DNA from 3 places in the Streptomyces sp. AA4 genome. Region 2 is predicted to be linked to each of the others. Evidence: riboswitches for the same ligand, from Rfam matches in the RefSeq annotation. Region 2 holds a riboswitch; each other region holds the start of a gene.
What was found. A riboswitch is a leader RNA that binds a small molecule or an ion and turns the genes downstream of it on or off. The one in region 2 is predicted to bind cobalamin.

Region 1 (4,509 bases), 4.0 Mb from region 2:
CACGATGGTTTCGTCGTGTTCGGCTAGGACGGTCAGGTGTTCGCGGTTGCGTTCAATCTCAGCGTCGGACACCTCCGGCGACCCGCCGAAGGCGACGTTCTGCACGGACCGCAAGCGGCGGAATTCGTCGTCGGACGACGGTTCGCGCAGCTGAATGTGTTCTGGCGCAACACAATCCACGCGATCGTCGGCGGTGCAGGTCATCACCGGCACTCGGCGTTCGAGGGTAAACCCGGCAGTGGCAAGGGAATTCTCCACGTCGGGACCGGCGTCGGTGAAGAACTCCAGCCGGGGCAGGAGATTCCGTTGCCGGTAAGCGGAAATCAGGAGAGCGATCTCGGCGGAAGAGGGCTGCGCGCCGTCGTCGGGGATGGCGTAGTTCTCCATCGGATGCGAGCTGTTCCGGGCGAAAGTCGCCAGGAATGGGCCGATTCGCTGGGTGTCGCGGCCGATCGGTGCGGTCGCGCGGACGTAGGCCTGAAGGGCGGACATCTTGGGTGGAAGCCTTTCGGGGAAGAAGGAAGCACGAAAACCGGCAACCCAACGCCGGGCGCGCAGGCAGCTCAGGCCACGCGGCCGGAGTGGGCCGTGGCGGAGCACATAGGCATTCCTTCGTCCGAAACGAACTTCCCGTTCATCGTCTCAGACCGGGCAAGCGAATTACCGGTCTAGCGCAGCACGCGCCTGGTCGACGATCCGAGCCAGGTGCACGCCTCGCCGGACATCGCACGGATGCGTGGTCGTTCCGGACGCCACCATCGCGGCGAAATCGTCCAGCAGCGCGGTGTACGCCTCGTTCGCCGTGCCGGTCCGGCCGAGCGTGCGGAAGCCGTGTTCGCCGAAGACCGAGTACTCGACCACCGTCGGCTGAACCGGCAGGCGCAGGCTGAGCGTCGCGGTGCTCGTGATGCCGCCCTCGTGTTCAAGCAGGAGCTGCCACAGGTCTTCCGGACCGCGATGCGCGGCGAGGACGTTGGTGATCGGGCCAAGAGCGGCGTCGAGCAGGTCGAACGCGTGCGGGCCGATGTCGGCGAGTGCGCCGCCAGCCGGGTCCTGCCGCCAGGCCGAGGTCGCGTACTTGCCGGCGAGCAGTGCGCCGGACAGCCAGCGCACGCTGCCGCCTCGCCAGGCGCCAGCCGCGGTCACGCCGTCCAGCCAATCGCGCGTCTGCTGGGCGAACCGCAGCGTCAGCATCACCAGCGAAGCGACGCCAGCGGACGTCACGGCGTCGGCGAGCCGCTCCGCCGCAGCCAGGTCGGAGGCGATCGGTTTCTCCAGGATCAGGTGCTTGCCCGCCTCCGCGGCCCGGGTCGCCAGCTCGGCCTGCACGGTCGGCGGCACGGCGAACGCGAGCGCGTCGACCTGCTCGAACAGTTCGTCCAGGGCACTGGTCGGCACCGCGTCGTAGGCCTGCGCCAGCGCGGCCGCGGCTTCCGGACGGCGGCTCCACACCGCACTGAGCACGGTCCCTGGATGATCCGCGAGCCCGGGGGCGTGCACCGTGGTGGCCCACGGTCCGGTTCCTACGAGGCCGACGCGCAATTGGTCCTGTCCCACGCCCGGAAGTGTAGGTGTGTCCGCGGTCGCTTCCGGCGGAGCCTGCGGTGCGTTAACGTCGACAAGTTCTTCGCCACGAACGGGGGAAGCCGGTGAGAATCCGGCGCTGGCCCGCAACCGTGAGCGGCCCCGGGTGGGACCGCGAGCCGGATCGCCCGTCGTGGTCCGATCGATGCGAGGTACATCTGACATGCGGTTCGTGCACGCGCGGCTCTGGGGGCGAGTCCTCGCCGGCTGCGCTCTTCTCGTCGCTACCGGTTTAGGCGGGGCGTCCTCCGCCTCCGCGACCACGCCCGGCAAGGGCGCCGACGGCTATTGCCAGGACGACAACGGCGTCACGGTGGTCGTCGACTTCCAGGGACTGGGCGGCGAAACCCTCATCCGGTGCGCGCCTGGCAAGCAGGAAAACGGCGTCACCGCCCTGCAAAACGCTGGTTTCGAACTCACCGGCGCGGGCAAATACGGCCTGGCGGTGATGTGCAAGATCGAGGGCAAGCCCGCCGACCAGACCTGCACCGGCATGCCGCCGGAGAAGGCTTCGTGGAGCTTCTGGACCGCCGCCAACGGCGGCAAATGGGAGTCCGCGCAGGTCGGCGCGCAGAGCTGGAAGCCACTGGCCGGTGCGTTCGAGGGCTGGTCGTTCGCGATCGGCAAGTCCTACACCGAGTATCCGCCGCCGCGCACCGAGCCGGTGCGCAAGGCCAACGCGCCCGCGCGGGCCCCAGCGTCCACTTCGGACAGCGGGTTCCCGTGGGGCGTGGTGCTCGGCATCGTGGTCGTCGTGCTGCTCGCGGTGGCCGGGACGGTCGTCGCGGTGCGCCGCAGGCGTGCCGCGGAGTAGTCCGCGAGCGCTCCATCCCGGCGCGTGGTGGGTGTGGGCGCTCGCGCTCGCCGTCGCCGCGAGCCGGACCACGAACCCGGTCCTGCTCGCGCTCGTAATCGCGGTGGCCGGGTTCGTCGTGGTGCTCCGCCGCGGCGACGCGCCGTGGGCGATGGCGTTCCGGATGTACGCCTGGATCGCCGGGGTCATTCTCGCCTCGCGCGTGCTGTTCCGGATCCTGATCGGCGGAGAGGACGGCGGCCACGTCCTGTTCACGCTGCCGACCATCCCGCTGCCGAGCGTCGCGGCCGGCATTCAGCTCCTCGGCCCCACTTCGGCCGAGGAGCTGCTCGGCGGGCTGTACGACGGGCTCCGGCTGGCCACGATCGTGCTCTGCGTCGGTGCCGCGAACGCGCTGGCGAACCCGAAACGCCTGCTCAAGGCCGTACCCGGGGCGCTGTATGAGGTGGGGACGGCGGTGACCGTCGCGCTGTCCGTCGCGCCGCAGCTGGTCGAGAGCGTGCAGCGGGTGCGCCGCGCGCGTCGGCTGCGCTCCGGAAAGACGCGCGGCCTGCGGTTCGTGAAGGGGATTTTCGTGCCGGTTCTCGCCGACGCTATGGACCGGTCTCTGCAGCTCGCGGCGGCCATGGACTCTCGCGGCTACGGACGGCGCAGCTACCTCTCGCCGCGCGTCCGGATCCTGATCGCGACCTGCGTGCTGGCCGGTTTGGTCGGCGTCGCGGTCGGGGTCTACGGCGTGCTCGACGGCTCGGCGTCGTGGCTCGGGGTGCCCATGCTTCTCGCCGGTCTGGTCCTTGCCGCCGCCGGATTCGTGCTGGGCGGACGGCAGATCCGGCGCACGACCTACCGGCCCGATCCGTGGCGGCTGCCGGAAACGCTGGTCTCGCTGTGCGGCGTCGCGACCGCGGTGCTCGTGCTGCTCGCCGACCCCGTTTCGCTCACCACCCCGGCCAGCCCGCTGACCTGGCCGGAGCTGCCGCTGCTGCCGACCGTCGCGGTACTGGTCAGCGTGCTGCCCGCTTGGTTCGCGCCGCGTCCGGCGCTGGTGTCGGAGGTCGCCCGATGATCGAGTTTTCGCACGTCAGCGTCACTTACGACGGGGCGGACCGGCCGGTGCTCCGGGACGTGGACCTGGCGATCGAGGAGGGCGAACTCTGCCTCGTCGCCGGACGCACCGGGGTCGGCAAGTCGACCTTGCTCGGCGCGATCAACGGCCTCGTCCCGCATTTCACCGGCGGCACGATGACCGGGCGCGTCAAGGTGGCCGGATTCGACACCGCGACGCATCCGCCGCGCGAACTGGCGTCGGTCGTCGGCGTGGTCGGACAGGATCCGCTGGCCGGGTTCGTCACCGACACCGTCGAGGAAGAACTGGCGTACGCGATGGAGCAGCTCGCTGTCGCGCCGGATGTGATGCGCAAACGCGTCGAGGAAACCCTTGATCTGCTGGGCATCGCCGAACTCCGTGACCGTCCACTTCGGACGCTGTCCGGCGGGCAGCAGCAACGCGTCGCGATCGGCGCGGTGCTCACGGCGCACCCGAGCGTGCTGGTGCTGGACGAACCGACGTCAGCGCTCGACCCGACCGCGGCCGAGGAAGTCCTGGCCGCGATCACGCGCCTGGTGCACGACCTGGGTACGACAGTCGTCGTCGCCGAGCACCGGATGGAACGCGTCGCGCAGTACGCCGACCGCCTGCTCTACCTGCCCGGCGACGGCACCGTGGTCTCCGGCCAGCCCGCGGAGGTTTTCGCCGAGACCGACGTCGCGCCGCCGATCGTCGAACTGGGCCGACTCGCGGGCTGGTCGCCGCTGCCGCTCTCGGTCCGCGACGCCCGCCGTCTCGCCCGCCCGCTTCGGGAACGCCTAGCCGAGCGCCGCCCCAATGCCACATTGGGTGCGTCAGACGCACCGAATGCCACTTTGGGTGCGTCGCATGCACCCAATGTGGCATTGGGGCGCTCTGGGGAGGCGGTGCTCAAAGCGGAGGGGGTGCGGGTCCGATACGGCGGCGTGAACGCGGTGCGCGGCGTTGACCTGCGGCTGAACCGCGCCGAGGTCGTCGCGTTGATGGGCCGGAACGGTTCGGGCAAGTCCTCGCTGCTGTGGGC
Region 2 (4,509 bases):
CGGCGGCGGAACTGCTGCGCACCGGCCGCGCCCCCGCACGTCCCGCTCCGGTGCTGGACGTCACCGAGGACCTTTCGATTCTGCCGGCGGATCCCCGCATGGCCGCCGTCATCGGCCGCGACGCCCACGGCTGTCCCGCTCTGCACACTCCCTGGAGGTTCTCGTGACCGCAGTTCAGCCGGCCCGCACCAGGCTGGCCTTCCGCGACCTCGTCCCGGCCGAAGTGCGCGGCAGCTGGACCTACCCCGACCGGGACCTCTACACCCTCTTTTCCCGTCACCGCGTCGACCAGCCCGACAAGGCCGCGGTCGTCGACGCCGACGGCGAGCTGAGCTACGCCGAACTCGACGACCTCGCCCGCCGCCTCGCGACCGGCCTCGGGCGGCTGGGCGTCGAACCCGGCGACGTCGTCGCCGTGCAGCTGCCCAACGGGCGCCTCGCCTGCGCGGCCGACCTGGCGATCGCCGCGCTCGGCGCCGTCGCCCTGCCCTACCCGGTGGGACGCGGGAGACGGGACGCGGCGCGCCTGCTGGCCCGGTCCGGCGCGGTCGCGGTGCTGACCGTCGCCCAGCACGGGGAGTACGCCTGCGCCGCCGGGCTCCGCGCCCTCGCCGCCGAGCTTCCGGACCTGCGCGCGGTGATCGCCGTCGGGACCGAGACCCCGCCCGGGTGCGTGCCGATCCACGCCCTCCTGGCCGCCGACGCGAGCGGATTCCGGCCGGTGCGGCCCGATCCCGGCTCGGCGGCCCGGATCCTGGTCACGTCCGGTTCCGAGGCCGAACCGAAAATGGTCGCCTACTCGCACAACGCGCTCGCCGGCGGACGCGGCGCCATGATGGCCGGACTCTGCGACGGCGACCCGGCCGCGATGCGCAACCTGTTCCTCGTCCCGCTCGCGTCCGCCTTCGGCAGCAACGGGACTCCGGTCACGCTCGCCGCCCTCGGTGCGACCCTGGTGCTGCAGCCGGCGTTCGACCCGGCCCGCACTCTGGCGCTCATCGAGCGGACCCGACCGACGCACCTCCTCGGGGTGGCGACCATGCTGCGGCAGCTCGCCGACCGGCCCGAACTCGCGGGCACCGACGTGTCGAGCCTGAGCGCGGTCGTCGTCGGCGGCGCCGTGCTGGACGAACCGACCGCGCGACGCGGCCGGGAAGCGTTCGGGTGCCCCGTGCTCAACCTCTACGGATCCGCTGACGGAGTCAGCTGTCACACCGCACCCGGCGACCCGCTCGAGCGGGCCGTGACCGCCGGCCGGCCCAGCCCCGGCGTCGCTGAGGTCCGCATCGTCGACGACCGGCTCGCCGACGTTCCGCCCGGACAGACGGGCGAAATCCTCGCCCGCGGCCCGATGTCGCCCTTGTGCTACGTCGGCGCGCCCGAACTCGACGCCCGCTACCGCACGCCCGACGGCTGGGTCCGCACCGGCGATCTCGGGCGCCTCGACGCCGACGGCTACCTGACGGTCACCGGGCGGCTGAAGGACGTGGTCATCCGCGGCGGCCTGAACATCAGCCCCGCCGAGATCGAAGAACTCCTCATCGCGCACCCGGCGATCCGGGACGTCGCCTGCGTGCCGGTGCCGGACCCGATGTTCGGCGAACGGCTCTGCGCGTGTGTCGCCACGGACTCCCCGCTGGAGCTGCCGGACCTCACGGCATACCTGGGCCGCCTCGGCCTGGAGCCGCGCAAGTTCCCCGAACGGCTCCTGGTCCTGCCCGCGCTCCCCCTCGGCCCCGCCGGGAAAGTCGACCGCCGCGCGCTCCGCGCCCTCGCCGCGAACCAGCCGGCCGCGAACCTTCCCGGCTCCTGAACGGGCGGCGGGCCGGAGACCTCCGCTCCTGAAGGTCCCCCGGCCCGCCGCCGGTTTCCGGCCGCTCAGCCGGTCCGGGACCCGCGCTCCTCCCAACGCTGTTCGACCCGGGCCACCCGCCAGTAGCCGATCGCCGCCGCCCAGACGACCGCGAACATGCCGACGATCGCGAACCCCACGTTGTTGAGGTCGAGCCCGGCGACCCAGCCGGTCACCGGATCGGACAGGCCGAGTTTCTCGTGCAGGATCGCGACGACCTCGACGCTGCCGATCAACAGCGCCACCCCGGCGGACAGACCGGTGATCACGATGTTGTAATACACCTTCCGCACCGGCTTCGAAAACGCCCAGTCGTAAGCGAAGTTCATGAACGTTCCGTCCACGGTGTCCAGCAGGGTCATCCCCGCCGCGAACAGAAGCGGCAGCACCACGATCGCGTACCAGGGCAACCCGCTCGCCGCACCGCCGCCCGCCAGCACGAGCAGCGCGACCTCGGTCGCGGTGTCGAACCCCAGGCCGAACAGCAGCCCGACCGGGTACATCTGGCCCGGCCGGCTGATCGAACGCGTCACCCGGCCCAGGAACCGGTTGAACAACCCCCGATCGTTGAGACGGGCCTCCAGCTCCGCCTCGTCGAACACCCCCCGCCGCATCGACCGCCACACGCGCACGATCCCGGCCAGCGCCACCAGATTGAGCACGCCGATCAGGTAGAGGAACAGCCCGGACACGGTCGTGCCCACCACCCCCAGCGCCTGCCGGGCGCTCGACCCGTCGTCCGTCAGCACCCCGACCACGCGCGTGCCCGCGGCGATGAGGACCGCCAGCACCAGCACCACCGTGGAATGCCCCAGCGCGAACCAGAATCCGACCGAAACCGGCCGCTTCCCGTCGGCCATCAGCTTGCGGGTCGTGTTGTCGATCGCCGCGATGTGATCGGCGTCGAAGGCATGCCGCAGGCCCAACGTGTAGGCAGTCAGGCCCAGTCCGACCCCGAACACCTGCGTGCCCACCGAATAGCCGCCCGGCACCACCGCGAACAGCAGCAGCCCCCACGCGACGACGTGCAGCGCCGCGATGACCGCGGCGATCCCGCCGAACCGCACCCAGCCGGGCCGGCCGCTCACAGACTTCTCGTGCACACTCTCTCCCTCGCGAGCGTTCCGTGGCGGTTCCCGCTCGATCAGGGCCGCAGGCACGTCGAAGCACACGACGTCCGCTCCGGCCCGCCCGAGAGACTCCGGACCCACCCCTCGCGCCACCGCGGCGCAAGGACCGGTGGCAGGTCTTCGGACTCGCGGGCACCCGCCGGGATATCCGGCGGACCTACTGGCCGTCGCTTCCCGGACGCGGCGCGTCCAGTGCTCGATGACGGCGGTCGTTCCCGCTCACCGCTGCGGGGCAGTCCCGGATTCGCACCGGGTTCCCTCTTGCCTCGCCGGATCCCCACAGACCCGGCGAACCACCAGCAGCCGGAGCGTACCCGGCTCAGCCTGTCCCGGAACCCGACCGGCCTCGTCGGAGATCGCCACGTGCTCGGCGCACGTGGCGGAGGGTGCCGCCGTCGCGTCACCGTGAGCCGCGGAGGAGGGCTGGCGGGCTTCCCGAATGTGAACGCGTCCCCTCCTCGACCCACCGAACGGACAAAGTTCAGACAACGAAACCGCAGCGTGCACAACACTTTCCAGGGGAATCATCGTCATCGGCTCGATCGCGCACCAGCCTCACCAGCGCTGGGCTGGACAAAACCCGTCGTCCCGGCGGCCCGGGGTCGCTCTCGCGGCAAACGTCCAGCATCTCCGCGAGGTTCACCGGCTGCTCACATTCCGCGAAAGCGGCGTCACCCAGCAGCAGACCGCGGCTGACCTGCGAGTCGGAGACTACGACGTCGACGAACAGACCGCCCTCACACGGTACGCCGAGAAGGTGGAGGCGATGAAGGAAGCACAGCGCACACGCGAACTGCAGCCAGCACCAGCAAGACAACCGGCAAGGTCAGCTGGACTGCTCAGACCGAGCACCCGCCGCGCATCGAGAGCCCTGCACCTGCCAAGAACGTACCGTGCTGACGGCTTCGGAACGACCTGAACAGATGCCCGACCGCAACCCGCGAACGGCATCCCATCGGGTAAAGATCGCCCCGGCGAGCACCGGAGCACGGTTTCAGCCAGCCGCGCCGCGACCATTCCCGGCACGGTCCATACGCCCAGAATGTGCTCCAGAGCCGAAGCAAAGCCCGCCACCGCGCAACATCAACCGTCGCTCAATCAACCACCAAAACCGCCCGCCACCCGCATAAATTGATACGACCAGACACTGGCTTTCAATCCATCGGTTCTGGGTTCGAGCCCCAGGCGGTCCACCACGATGTTCTCGTGGGCTCTCCCTGTACACGGATCAGGAAAATGCTGCCGCGCTTGCGAAACGGCGTGTTCGAGGGCGCGCTTCGCCGCGGATTTGTGCCCTTTCCGGTCGGCGTTACGGGCCAATTCTCGGTTCTCAGGCGCGGTCTTCGTGCGGCGGGTTCGCCTGCCGGCGGTCACCGAGCGGCCTGCACCACGGGCCGCGTCGAGGACGAGCCAGGCGATGGCTTCCGCGGAGCCGTTGGCCAGGCTCGGCAGGACGCTGACGTAGGTGTCGGACGCCGGCACGATGCTGAGGTGACCGAACAGAGGCTGCACCGTCTTGAGGCCCGG
Region 3 (4,509 bases), 1.6 Mb from region 2:
CAAGGCGATCTCGTCCGAACCGCCCGAGCCGAGCGCGAGTTCCAGCTGGGCGTTGAACGCGGCGCTGTTCGGCAGTCCGGTGAGCGAATCGTGCAGGTTCTGGTGCCGCAGCCGTTCGCCGAGCAGGTGCAGGTCGTCGTCATCGGCCGCCATGAAGACCGGGAAGTACGTGCCCGGCCGGTCGCCGGGCAGCGACGCGAGCGTGACGTTCGTGGTCAGCTCGCCGTCGCGGCTGTGGCCGAGCTGGACGCTCTGCACGGTCCGGCGGGCGTCGGCGGTCAGCGGCAGGCCCTCGAGCGCGGCGCGCAGCCGTTCGGCGTCCTGCGGACCGGCCGCGAGATCCGCGATGTGCTTGTCCCGCAACGCGGTCGTGGACGTGCCCAGCAGCCGGGCCAGCGCCGGGTTCGCCTCGACGACGGCCCCGGACGGGTCGGTCAACGCGATGCCGAGCGGCGCCGAGGAGAACAGCGCGGTGAACCGGCGCGTGGCACCGGCGTCCTCGGGACGCGCGGCGACCTCGCCGGCGAAGTCGAGCAGGATCCGCTCCACCTCGGCGGGAGGGAGCGTTACTCCGTTGGTGTCGGTCAGCGCCGCCGCGTACTTGCGCGCGACGTCGACCAACCCTGGCATGGCACCAGGCTCCGGCACTCTCCACCTCTTCATACGCGGACAAAGACCAGCTCAGGCCCGGTGTGGAGGATCCGAAGACCCACACTGGGTACGAGTCGGCCGCAAGTGATGCCACGGCATCACGGACCAAACAGGGTGTCTACCGGCTGAACGAGTGATGGGCACTACACAACTGGTGACATCAAGTCACCTTGAGTACACGAAGGTGGCTTGTACTGCAGTTTTGTCTCCAGCTGTCGACCTTTCTGTCCCGCTCGGCGGCCGTCAACGATAGGCCAACCGGGCGGGCAGCCCGTCGGCGGGCACCGGAAGCGAGACGTAGTCCCACTTGGCGACGTAGTCCTCGGGCACCGACCAGCGGTGCGCCCGCAGCAGCTCGTGCATGAGCGCCTTGACCTCCAGGCCGCCGAACTGCAGCCCGATGCACTTGTGCGCGCCGCCGCCGAACGGCATCCACGCGAACCGGTGCGATTTGTCCTCGCGGCGGTCCGGGCCGAACCGCTCGGGGTCGAAGCGCAGCGGATCGGTCCAGTGTTCGGGGGAGTAGTGGTTCAGCGTCGGCGAAACCGCGACCATCGTGCCTTCCGGCAGGTAGTGGCCGAGAACCGCAGTGTCCTTTGTGGTCTTTCGCGCCAGCGAGGGCACCGGCGCGCGCAGCCGCAGTGCCTCTTTCATCACCAGGTCCAGCGTTTCGAGACTTTCCAACGCTTCGAGGTCCGGCAGGTCGTCGCCGAGGCGCAGCGACTCCTCGCGGGCGCGCTCCTGCCATTCCGGGTGTTTCGCGAGGTAGTAGGCCATCGCGCTGGCGGTGATGGTGGTCGTGTCGTGCGCGGCCATCATCAGGAAGATCATGTGGTTGACGATGTCGGCGTCGCTGAACCGGTCACCGTCCTCGGAAACGGCGTGGCAGAGCGCGGAGAACAGGTCGTCGCCGTCCGCGTCGCGCTTGGCCGCCAGGTTCTCGCCGAAATAGCGCTCCAGCGTCCGCCTGCCGCGCAAACCCGCGGCCCAGCGCCCGCCAGGCACCGGATAGCGCACGACGGCGGTGCCGGCGCGCACAGCGGCCACGAACGCGCGGTTGATGCGCTCGGCGTCGGCGGCGGAGCGCATGCCCATGAACACCTGCGTCGCGACGTCCAGCGTCAGCTGTTTGAACGCCCAGTACAGCTGCGGGCGGCCGGACGGCAGTGCCGCGACGCCCTCGCGCAGCGCCGGGCCCATCTGCGCGACGTAGCCGCGGAGCCGGTCGCGGGTGAAGGCCTCCTGCATGATCCGGCGGTGCAGGTGGTGCTCGCCGAAATCGAGCAGCATGAGGCCGCGTTCGAAGAAGCGCTCGATGAAGAACTTCCAGCCTTCCTGGGAGAAGGCCTTGTCCTTGTTGATGAGGGCGGCCTGGGTGGCTTCTGGGCCCGATAGCGTCACGATGCGTTGGCCGAAGACGCCCATCCACGACACCGGGCCGAACTGTTCGAAGCGGTGCAGGCTGAAGTCGAGGCCGAACCGCATCCCGTCGAGCGTGTGGCCGATCAGCGGCGGCCCGTCGTCGCCGAGCACCGGCTTCAGGCCGCTGCCCGCCGGGGGCGCCGCGAGTTCGCGGACCGGCCAGCGCGCGCCGAGCCAGCGTTCGTCGAACTTGCGCGGCAACGGGATCGCGGTCAGCGGCGGCATCCGGCCGCGCAGGTTCTCCGACAGCCGCGTGACACTGTCGCTTCCGGCTTGGGCGGCCTTGCCTAGGGTGCCGCCGACTGTGGGGATTCCCGTCTTTCCGGTCACGTCCGCCATGGCGACCACCTCCCGGTGAGGGTATCGGTCTCGTCCACGGTCCCCTGTTATTGACGTTGTGACAATACCTGTGGGGGCTGCCGTTCGGGTGATCCTCGGACCGGTGCCGGGCGACCTGGCCAGCCGCCCGGCACCTGGACGGTTCAGCGAGGTTCGGCGCGCAGTTCCCGGGCCGCGCCGACCAGATGCCGCAGCGCCGGCTCGACCTCGGCGTAACCGCGGGTCTTGAGACCGCAGTCCGGATTGATCCACAGCTGTTCCGCCGGGACCGCGCCGAGCGCCGTGCGCCCCAGGTCGGTCATCTCGGTCCGGTTCGGCACGCGCGGCGAGTGGATGTCACATTTCGGCCGTCTACTGCTCCGGCTAGGACTTCCTTGTCCCGCAGTGCTCCTTCCGCCGCGACGTTGCCCGCAAAGGATTCATCGGTTACCAGGTCGACGGCAATTGCTTCGCTGGGGGAGCGGGCCAGGACGCCCAGTGCTCGGCCGAGGCCGCCGAAGTATCCGGCTGCCAGGAGCTTCGGGCGGTGGTTTTTCTTGGCCAGCCAGTGGTAAGCGCGGGTGAGTGCGTTGAACTCCGGCGTGGTTCGGTCTGTCGCGAAGGCTGGTTCGTCCGACTGGACCCATTCGACGCCCTCGTCGGCCAGTTTGCCCAATAGTTCGGCGTATGCGGGCAGTAGTTCGTCCAGCGGTTCCAGCGGGGTGAAGCCTGGTTCGGTGGGCTTGGCCAGCAGTAGGAAGGTGACCGGTCCGAAGAGTACCGGGCGTGGCGTGATGCCTAGTGCTTGTGCTTCGCGGACTTCGTCGATCGGGGCGGTGCCGGTGAGTGCGAAGCGGGAGTTCGGGACCAGGTAGTGGTAGTTCGTGTCGAACCACTTCGTCATTTCGAGGGCGGGTGCGTCCGGGACTCCTCGTGCGGCGGTGTCCAGCACCTGGTCGTAGAGCGAGAAAGTGCTGGACGGGATTGAGCCGAGACCCTGGTCTCGCAGGGTTGTCCAGGTTTGCTCGCACAGTTGCCGTCCGGCGGTCAGAAGGTCTTCTTCGGTGGTTGTTCCTGACCAGTAGGACTCGAGTGCTCGTTTGAGTTCTCGGGCTGGGCCAATCCGCGGATAGCCGAGAATCGTGGTGTCCCGCGAGACCCGGACTCACGCACGCCGTCGGCGTGCGTGCCATTGGCAGGTATTCGGACTCGTGGGCGTACCGCTCGTGCCTGCCGGCTGTCGCTTCCCGGGCTGGACGCCCAGTGCTTTACCGCTCCCGCGGTGACAGCTTTCGTTCCCACATACCGCTGCGGGGCAGCCCCGGAATCGCACCGGGTTCCCTGTTGTCTCGCCAAGACGCGGCTGCGTCCTGGCGAACCAATGGCGTGGGTCAGCTTGCCGAATCAGGCCAGGAGGCGGGTGTCCCAGGGTCCGGGAGGGATCGTGCTGCTGCCGGAGCAGGAGGGAGCGTCGGAAGGTGCTCGTCGTCCGGCGGTGACATCGCACCCGGCGGGTGCGAGACGAACGGAGGAGCTGCACTGTGCTGTCTGGCGTCTGGCCGGCGTCGAGCATGGTGCGGCTGATGTTTTTGGCGCACTGTCCGTTAACGCCTGACCATTGCTCACTAGTGGGTCATATTTTCTGCTTATTTTTCAGTCGCTGCTCGAAATCGCTGCGCACGCAGGCGTATCCGTTGACTGGGTTGTCACCCGGTCGGCGGTTCCTTGCGTGCAACAGGAAGGACAAAGTGTGGAGTTGTTGGTGGCCAACCAACATTCGGGGGATGCAGGGGTTCTGTGCTTTCTGCTCTTGTGTAAGCGGAAGATCGCGTCCGGATCACCCGGTGAAAGTTCGTGACTTTCGCGAAGGAGGGGCGATGCGAATTCTTTCTCCTGTTCGATCATTTTCTGCGGTTTTAGTTGGCTGTCTTCATGTGGACAACCGAGATGCCGAGTTCGCCAACTGGGAGCAGTGGCTTCTCACCAACCTCAACAATCCGAAGCTGGACACCTGGGTTGAAGCAGGAATGACCGCGGGTACACTGTACAGTTCCCCGGGGCGAGAGAAAGGGTTTCTGTGGTACTGGGCAGATCAGCGGCCAAGGGTTCCGTACCGTG

Region 1: it holds a riboswitch for cobalamin, as region 2 does, so the genes downstream of both, SSMG_RS37125 (hypothetical protein) here and SSMG_RS19130 (HoxN/HupN/NixA family nickel/cobalt transporter) in region 2, are expected to answer to the same signal.
Region 3: it holds a riboswitch for cobalamin, as region 2 does, so the genes downstream of both, SSMG_RS11800 (hypothetical protein) here and SSMG_RS19130 (HoxN/HupN/NixA family nickel/cobalt transporter) in region 2, are expected to answer to the same signal.

The regions. Positions count from the first base shown of each region.
Region 1 covers NZ_GG657746.1:8,120,201-8,124,709, reverse strand. Annotated here, with positions in the region: gene SSMG_RS37135 (GNAT family N-acetyltransferase) at 1-600, opposite strand, end outside; gene SSMG_RS37130 (Gfo/Idh/MocA family protein) at 661-1,557, opposite strand; cobalamin riboswitch at 1,605-1,735, shown strand; gene SSMG_RS37125 (hypothetical protein) at 1,748-2,398, shown strand; gene SSMG_RS37120 (CbiQ family ECF transporter T component) at 2,385-3,464, shown strand; gene SSMG_RS37115 (ABC transporter ATP-binding protein) at 3,461-4,509, shown strand, end outside.
Region 2 covers NZ_GG657746.1:4,149,056-4,153,564, forward strand. Annotated here, with positions in the region: gene SSMG_RS19120 (CoA transferase) at 1-167, shown strand, start outside; gene SSMG_RS19125 (class I adenylate-forming enzyme family protein) at 164-1,813, shown strand; gene SSMG_RS19130 (HoxN/HupN/NixA family nickel/cobalt transporter) at 1,879-2,955, opposite strand; cobalamin riboswitch at 3,076-3,295, opposite strand; gene SSMG_RS45445 (hypothetical protein) at 4,081-4,464, opposite strand.
Region 3 covers NZ_GG657746.1:2,516,090-2,520,598, forward strand. Annotated here, with positions in the region: gene SSMG_RS11790 (diguanylate cyclase) at 1-630, opposite strand, end outside; gene SSMG_RS11795 (cytochrome P450) at 895-2,412, opposite strand; gene SSMG_RS43325 (hypothetical protein) at 2,556-2,732, opposite strand; gene SSMG_RS11800 (hypothetical protein) at 2,711-3,532, opposite strand; cobalamin riboswitch at 3,568-3,789, opposite strand; gene SSMG_RS45305 (hypothetical protein) at 4,269-4,509, shown strand, end outside.